DNA from 2 places in the Gordonia alkanivorans genome. Region 1 is predicted to be linked to the other one. Evidence: riboswitches for the same ligand, from Rfam matches in the RefSeq annotation. Region 1 holds a riboswitch; the other holds the start of a gene.

Region 1 (4,231 bases):
GCGGGACTCGCTCATGCCGTAGTTGTAGCCGGCGTAGAGGACCTGCGGTTTGGCGCCGACGATGTTCTCGAGGGTGGGCTGCTCGGTGGCGACCTCGTCGAGCGTGTCGACCTGTGGGCCGTATTCGAGTCGGAGAACGTCCTTGTCGCGGGCGAGCGCACTGACGGCGACGATCTTGTCTCTGGCGCCCGCCGCCAGCGCGATCGCGATCATCCCGCCGTCGTTGACGAACAGGCGATCGAGAGGCTGGTCGAAGGCGACCTCGGCGCCACAGTTGGTGACGGTGACGCGGTCGGTTGCGACGGCGCCGGACTCGGTGCCGCAGCCCGCTGCGATGCCCAGGACGACGGCGAGCGTGGCGTATCGGGTGATGTTGTGTCTCATCGGTTTTCCTTGGTGGCGTAGACCTGCGGTGCAGGAGAGGTGGGGGAGTCGAGCAGCAGATGGGGGAGGCCGGTCTCGGGGTGTGGCACGACGGTGCCGGACACATCGAAGACCGACGCCAGCAGCGGCGGGGTCAGCACCTCGACCGGTGGGCCGTGTGCGGTGACGCCGCCGTCGGAAATGACGGCGACGGAGTCGAAGTGGCGGAGGACGAGGTCGAGGTCGTGCATCGCGGCGATCACAGTCGCCTCGAGGTCGTCGAGGACCTGCATCAACCGCAGTCGCCAGGCCGCGTCGAGATGATTCGTCGGCTCGTCGAGCACAAGGATCGGCGTCTGCTGTGCGATTGCGCGGGCGAGCACCACCCGGTGCCGTTTACCGCCGGACAGCTGCGTACACGAACGGTGTTCCCAACCGCCCAGTCCCACCTGCTCCAGTGCGGACCGGACGATCGCGTGGTCGTCGGAGTTACGTATGGCCCAGGCGGATCGGTACGGCGTGCGTCCCAGGCCCACCGCTTCGGCGACCGTGAGTTCGGCCGACGGGTGTTCATCCTGACCGACCACCGCGATCGACAGCGCGCGACGCCGAGCCGGAAGACGATCGAGATCGTCGTCGCCCAACCGGATTCGCCCCTCGGCCGGTTGTTCGAGACCGCACAGTGTCCGCAGCAACGTGGTCTTGCCCGCCCCGTTGGGTCCGACGATGGCGAGCCGGGTTCCGGCAGGGACGTCGAGATCCACGTCGCGCAGTATCGGGCGGCCACTTCGACGGCAACTGATGGCGTTCGCGCACAGGGACATCGAGCGCTGCACGGCGCCCATCAGGCTTCGCCGCCGAACACGTACTGGCGCCGTCCCATCAGGAACAGGAAGATCGGTGCGCCGATCAGTCCGGTGACGATGCCCAGCGGCATCTCGCGAGGTGACGCGGCCACTCGTGAGATGACGTCGACCCACACCAGGAACAGTGCACCGCCGCAGACCGCTACGGGAATCATCGCGCGGTGCGTCGCACCGACGAGCAGGCGTGCCGCGTGAGGGACGATCAAGCCCACGAATCCGATTCCACCCGCGACTGAGACCAGAACGCCGACCAGGATTCCCTGGACCGCGAACAGCGCGTTTCGCATGGCGCGCAACGGAACCCCGAGAGATGTCGCGGTGTCGGTCCCGGCTGCGTAGGCGTCGAGCCAGGAGTGGATCGCGAGCATGGCGAGCACCGTGACCACGACGACAACCCCGGCGATCTGCACTTTCGCCCAGGTCGCGCCGGCGACGCTGCCCAACATCCAGAACATCACGTTGTCGGCGGCATGCGGGTCGGCCGCGGTGAAGACCAGCAGTGAGGACAGCGCCAGGAACGCCGACGACAGAACCACTCCGGAGAGGATCAGGCGTAGGGCGGTCAGTCCGCCCTGCGCCCGGGCGACGGCGTACACGGTGACCGAGGCCGCGAGCGCGCCGATCAGCGCGCCGCCGGACAACGCCCAGACACCCAGGGCGGCAAACGATCCGAGAGTGATCACCGCCGTCGCACCCACCGCGGCGCCGGCCGACACGCCCAGCAGGTACGGCTCGGCGAGCGGGTTGCGGACGAGGGCCTGCATGACGGCGCCGGCGAGCGCCAGACCGGCGCCGACGATCGCCGCGAGAACCGAACGCGGCAAACGGAGATCCCAGATGATCACGGAGTGGGCGGCGTCGAGCTCGTCGCCTCGCAGGCGCCCGGCGACGGTTCGCCAGACATCGCCGAGCGGGATGGTCTCGGCACCGAAAGCGGTGGCGATCGCGATGTTCACCAAGGTGAGCGCGAGAAGGATCAGGGCAAGGGGCAACGACGGGAGTCGCCGTACCGACATGGCGGTGGCGATCATCGTCGTGCCGTCGGGAGGACGGGACACGTGTGGAACTGCCTTTGGTCTGGGCATCTGTGCGCGAGACGCCGGGTGGACTCGACGAGAACGGCAGGTATTCGGACTCGGGTTCGTCCGAACCCGACGCCTTCCCGGGTTGCCCCAGTGGCCTGATGTCGGGTCCGTCCCCCATACCGCTGCGCGCCAGTCCTGGATTCGCACCAGGTTCCCTGGCACCCGCCTGTGCAGGTGCGACCGCTCTCACCGGTGAGGTTAGCAATACGGACACGGAGCTCTCACCGACCCGTCTCCAAGTCGTCGGGCGAGGGATGCCCGGAGGTCTTAGGCTGGGCGCTGACAGGCAACGGACAGGTGCGAATCGAACCGAGGCGAACGGTGATCTGATGGACGGACGACCCACGAAACTGGCGATCATCGGGGCGGGCGCGGTCGGCACCGCGATCGCCTACTCGGCGCTGATCCGCGGGGTCGCGCGCACGGTCGCGTTGCTGGACATCAAGGCCGCCAAGGTCACCGCCGAGGTGCTCGACCTGTCCCACGGTCTGGAGTTCGTACCGCGCGCCGACATCATCGGCTCCAACGACGTGTCGGTGTGCGCCGACGCCGACGTCGTCGTGTTCACCGCCGGAGCCAAGCAGAAGCCGGGACAGTCCCGACTCGAATTAGCCGAGGCCACAATCGGTTTGACGCGCGCCATCCTGCCGGATGTGCTCGAGGTGGCACCGAACGCGATCTACCTGATGGTGACCAACCCGGTGGACGTCGTCACCCATGCGGCGCAGAAGATCACCGGCCTGCCGCCGAATCAGCTGTTCGGGTCGGGAACCGTGCTGGACTCGTCGCGGCTGCGGTTCCTCGTCGCGCAGCACTGCGGGGTAGCGGTGCAGAGTGTGCACTCGTATGTCGTCGGCGAGCACGGTGACAGCGAGATCCCGCTGTGGTCGTCGGCGACGATCGGTGGCGTGCCGCTGACGTCGTGGACGCCGCTACCGGGGCGTCCGGAGATGGATGCCGTTGCACGGGAGCGTATCCGGGACGAGGTCGTGCACGCCGCCTACGCCATCATCGAGGGGAAGGGGGCCACCAACTACGCCATCGGCCTCGCCGCCACCCGTATCGTCGAAGCCGTTCTGAACGACGAACACCGGGTGCTCCCGGTGTCCACGGTCGCCTCCGGATTCCCCGGGCTCGATGATGTGTGTCTCTCCCTGCCGACCGTCGTCGACCGCGGTGGTGCGCAGACGCGCCTCGAGGTGCCGCTGTCGCCGGACGAGGAAGCCGGTCTGCTCGCCTCGGCGGAGACGCTACGCCGGATGCAGGCGCGATTCGGGTTGTAGGGGCAGGCACTGTCCATCGGGTGGACCAATCTCGGTGCTCCATGCCGGTGCGGCATCCTCGCCGGGGTAGTTTCACCTGGTCACATCGGTGGAAGAGAAGGTTCGACGATGAGTGGTTCGCGGAAGACGGTTCTGGGTCTTGTCGCTGCGGCGTCGATGGCGATCGCGCCGCTGATGGTGGCGGCACCTGCATCGGCGGCGACCGACTACGCCAACTGCGCGGCACTCAACGCCGACTACCCGCACGGCGCCGGCGAGCCCGGCGCCGTCGACTCGACCTCCGGCACGCCGGTTACGAACTTCACCGTCGACCAGGCCCTCTACGACGCCAACGACGAGAGCGACCGCGACAAGGACGGCATCGCCTGCGAGCAGAACTGACCCTTCGGTCACACACTGTGCGTGAGGGTCTCCGACCTGGCTTTTTCTGCTCGCCTGCAGTCCGATGGAACCGATCGGGCGCGCAGATAGTCTGAACTACATGCGCGACGACAAGCTGCTCACCCGGATCTCCGCCCTCCTGCGGCAGGCGGAGAACACCGACAACGAGCATGAGGCCGAGACGTTCATGCAGGCCGCACAACGCCTTGCCACGGCGTCGTCGATCGATCTCGCCGTGGCCCGCGCGCACGAT
Region 2 (4,231 bases), 670 kb from region 1:
GGGAGTTCGCGAACACGATCGTCGCCCGGTTGGCCTCGATCTGGTCGACGATCGACGCCTCCACGTACGGCCACAGCGAACCGGCCGTGGGGGAGAATGCGTCGTCGAGCTCGGCCGGGTCGGCGCCGTCCGGGCCGGGTGCCGGCGGGATGTTCGCCATGTCCTCGACCGGCACGTCGACGCGGAGATCGAAGGTCTTGTCGGCCTTGGGCTTGACGACCTGGCAGGGCGCCGAGCCGGACAGGTACCCGGCAACGACCTCGGGAGGCCGCACGGTCGCCGACAGGCCTATCCGTTGGGCGGGCTTCTCGAGCAGCTCGTCGAGGCGCTCGAGGGTCAGGGCCAGATGTGTGCCGCGTTTGGTGGCGGCGACCGCGTGGACCTCGTCGACGATGATCGCCTCGACATTCGTGAGGCTCTCCCGGGCCGCGGAGGTCAGCATGAGGTAGAGCGACTCGGGCGTGGTGATCAGGATGTCGGGCGGGGTCTTCACCAGAGCGCGGCGGTCGGCGGCCGAGGTGTCGCCGGACCGGACACCGACCGTAATGTTCGGTTCGGGCAGGTCCAATTCCTGCGCCGCACGGGTGATCCCGGTGAGGGGCGCGCGCAGATTGCGCTCCACGTCGACGGCGAGCGCCTTCAGCGGCGAGATGTAGACGACCTTCGTGCCCGGACGGCGGGTGGCGGCGTCGGCGGCCAGCCGGTCGAGAGCCCAGAGGAATGCCGCGAGCGTCTTGCCGGACCCGGTCGGGGCGATGACCAGGGTGTTCGCGCCGTCGGCGATCGAGGTCCAGGCGCCTTTCTGGGCCGCGGTCGGCTTGGTGAACGCTCCGGTGAACCATCGCCGGGTGGGGGCGGTGAAGCGATCGAGAACCGAGGGGCGGGGCATCTCTCCACTATGTCTCACATGTGCGACAGGTCTGGGTATACAGTCATCTCACGCCTGTACGGGGAATCCGGTGAGAATCCGGAGCGGTCGCGCCACTGTGAACGACAACGCCGGACGCGGTCGAGGATTTCGACGGCGCCTGGGGAAGACGTGAGTCAGGATGCCGTGCCGGCGCCAAAAGATCCGACACACTCACCGACGCGAGATCGGCGAAAGGACAATCCCATGACGTCTCCCCGTACGGCCGAAGCAGTCAAGTCACCCACCCGTGCGATTTCGGTACCGAACCTGTCGGTCGCGAGCGCAGCGATCTGGCTGAGCCTCACGGTCCTCCTGGCCGGGCTCGCCTACTACTTCCTCGGCTACGACCAGGGCGTCGTGTCGGTCTTCGGGGAGAACACCTATGTGCACGAGTTCGTGCACGACTCCCGCCACTTCCTCGGCTTTCCCTGCCACTGAGCGTTCACCGCACTTCGTCGGCCTGACTCTCACAACGTAGGGACAAGTTCACATGGAGAAGAAACTCATCGGCGCAGGTCTGCTCTCGGGCCTGATCGCCGGCATCATCTCGTTCGTCTTCGCACGGTTCTACCTCGAACCCGTGGTGTCGAAGGCCGTCGACTACGAGGGTGAACGCTCGGAAGCCGAAGAGGCGCTGGCACATACGGTCGGCGGCCATTCGCACGGCGACGGCGGCGAGGTCTTCACCCGCGCCATGCAGGAGAATCTGGGCGCCGGCGTCGGAAACCTGGTGTTCGCCCTGTGCATGGGTGCGTTCTTCGGGGTCGCCTTCACCGTGCTGTGGAGCTACCTCGGCAACCGGTATCCGGCCACCGATGCCCGCGCGGTCGCCGGGGCGCTCGGCGCTATCGGTTTCGTCGCCGTCTTCGGTGTTCCGTTCTTCGCCTACCCGGCCAACCCGCCTGCGGTCGGGGACGACGACACGATCGGGGAACGGACGGGTGCATTCCTGACCGTCACGATCGCGTCGGTCGTGCTGATGATCGTGGCCGTCGCACTCGCGCTGTGGTTGCGGCCGAGGATCGGCGGACTGGTGTCGGCCGTCGTGGGCGGTGCCGCGTACGTGATCGCGGTCGGCGTCACCATCGCGCTGCTGCCGTCGTTCGACGAGGTGCCCGAGCCGGTGCGCACCGACGCCGGCCAGATCGTGTTCCCCGGCTTCCCGGCGGACGTCGTCGCCGACTTCCGCGTGTACACGATCACCAACCAGGTGATCCTCTGGACGGTGCTGACGGTGACCTTCGCGCTGATCCTCGGCGCGATGGCGCGGTCGAAGAGCTCCAGCACGTCGCCGACGGTCGACGCCGTGCAGAGCTGACCGCGCACTGCCATTCCTGTGCAGATCATCACCGCCGGGCGCACCGGTCCCAATCGATCGGTGCGCCTCGGCGGTGACGCGTCGCTGGACGACCGCGGCCGCCGTGACGTCGAAGCGCTCGCCGCGTCCCTCGTCGGGCCGGTGTCCTTCTGCGGGCCCGAGCCCGCGACACTCGAGAGCGCCCGGCTCCTGGGTGGTCGGGTCGAGGTCGACGACGCGCTTCGCACGCTCGATGTCGGGAACTGGGCGGGATCGGCGCCCGAGGACATCGATCCACGCGAGCTCGCGGCCTTCTTCACCGATCCGGCGGCCCGGCCCCATGGCGGCGAGAGTGTCGAGGCGTTCGTGCGACGGGTGCACGACTGGCGCGACCGCACGATCACCGTCGGGGCGTCGATCGTCGTGGCCATGCCCGTCGCGCAGGCACTTCTGTGCGACGACGCCACGGGATACTTCCGGTGCGAGGTCCGGCCGGCGGCCTGCTACCACTGGCCGCCCCTGAGAATTCGCCCTGAAGAAACAGAATCGGGCGGACGTACCTAGACATCGTGAGTGACTCCTGACACAGTTGAGTCGGCAAAACTGAAACGTGTTCGCCCCCGGCGGGCACTGTCTGGGGAGAGTGACGATGTTCGAGTGGTCCGATGAAGATCTGATGGTGCGGGATGCGCTGCGCGCGTTCATCGACAAGGAGATCCGGCCACATCTCGACGAGCTCGAGTCCGGCGTGCTGCCTCCGTACGACATCACCCGCAAGCTGCTGTCGACCTTCGGGGTCGACGCGATGGCCAAGGACGCGCTGGAAAAGGAACTCGAGACAGAGGCCAACGGGGAGAAGAAGAAATCGTCCGGCGAGGGTGGTGGCATGGGCGGTTCGATGTTCATGATGGTCAACATCGAGCTTGCCGGTGTGTGCCTGGGCCTCGTCGCCTCGCTCGGTGTGAGCATGGGCCTGACCGCCTCGACGATCCGGGGCAAGGGCACGCTCGCCCAGAAGAAGCGCTGGCTGCCCGAGCTGGTCACCATGGAGAAGGTCGGCGCCTGGGCGATCACCGAACCTGATTCGGGCTCCGACGCTCTCGGCGGCATGAAGACCACGGTCCGCCGCGACGGTGACGACTACATCCTGAACGGCCAGAAGACGTTCATCACCAACGGCCCGTACGCCGACACCATCGTCGTGTTCGCGAAGCTCGACGACGGCAGCGGTACCCCCATGCGTGACCGCAAGGTGCTGTCCTTCGTCCTCGACAAGGGGATGCCGGGCCTGACGCAGGGCAAGCCGTTCAAGAAGATGGGCATGATGAGCTCGCCGACCGGCGAGCTGTTCTTCGACAACGTCCGGGTCGGCAAGGACCGTCTGCTCGGCGAGACCGAGGACACCGGTGAGGATTCGCGCGGCTCCGAAGGCGCGAAGGCCGGGTTCACCGCCGAACGAGTCGGCATCGCCGCGCTCTCGCTGGGCATCATCAACGAGGCACAACGACTGTCGATCGACTACGCCAAGACGCGCAAGCTGTGGGGTCAGGAGATCGCCCAGTTCCAGCTCATCCAGCTCAAGCTCGCCGAGATGGAGATCGCCCGGATCAACGTGCAGAACATGCTCTTCAGCGCGATCGAGCGCGGCAAGGCGGGTAAGCCGCTGAGCCTGTCGGAGGCGTCGGCGATGAAGCTCTACTCGTCGAAGGCCGCCACCGATGTCGCGATGGAGGCCGTCCAGCTCTTCGGCGGCAACGGCTACATGGCCGAGTACCGCGTCGAGCAGCTCGCGCGAGATGCCAAGTCGCTCATGATCTACGCCGGCAGCAACGAGATCCAGGTGACCCACGTCGCCAAGGGGCTGCTGCGCGGTTGATGCACCGGGAGAGGTGACGGCCCCGGCAGCTCTGCCGGGGCCGTTTTTTCACGGCCTGATTGCGGACCGGCGCAATTCTGGGCCCGGTTCGGCGCATTCGGATGTGAACGTGCGCCCGGCGGTCGACAATTCGACGTGACTCGCCCAG

The links. A riboswitch is a leader RNA that binds a small molecule or an ion and turns the genes downstream of it on or off. The one in region 1 is predicted to bind cobalamin.
Region 2: linked by a shared signal. The riboswitch ahead of C5O27_RS18915 (CbtB domain-containing protein) and the one ahead of C5O27_RS22000 (FecCD family ABC transporter permease) in region 1 are both predicted to bind cobalamin.

Annotation. Positions count from the first base shown of each region.
Region 1 covers NZ_CP027114.1:4,838,578-4,842,808, reverse strand. Annotated here, with positions in the region: gene C5O27_RS22010 (ABC transporter substrate-binding protein) at 1-384, opposite strand, end outside; gene C5O27_RS22005 (ABC transporter ATP-binding protein) at 381-1,208, opposite strand; gene C5O27_RS22000 (FecCD family ABC transporter permease) at 1,208-2,260, opposite strand; cobalamin riboswitch at 2,333-2,514, opposite strand; gene C5O27_RS21995 (L-lactate dehydrogenase) at 2,644-3,597, shown strand; gene C5O27_RS21990 (excalibur calcium-binding domain-containing protein) at 3,706-3,978, shown strand; gene C5O27_RS21985 (DUF2786 domain-containing protein) at 4,079-4,231, shown strand, end outside.
Region 2 covers NZ_CP027114.1:4,167,955-4,172,185, reverse strand. Annotated here, with positions in the region: gene C5O27_RS18920 (ATP-dependent helicase) at 1-889, opposite strand, end outside; cobalamin riboswitch at 899-1,076, shown strand; gene C5O27_RS18915 (CbtB domain-containing protein) at 1,115-1,348, shown strand; gene C5O27_RS18910 (CbtA family protein) at 1,401-2,228, shown strand; gene C5O27_RS18905 (histidine phosphatase family protein) at 2,247-2,771, shown strand; gene C5O27_RS18900 (acyl-CoA dehydrogenase family protein) at 2,857-4,083, shown strand.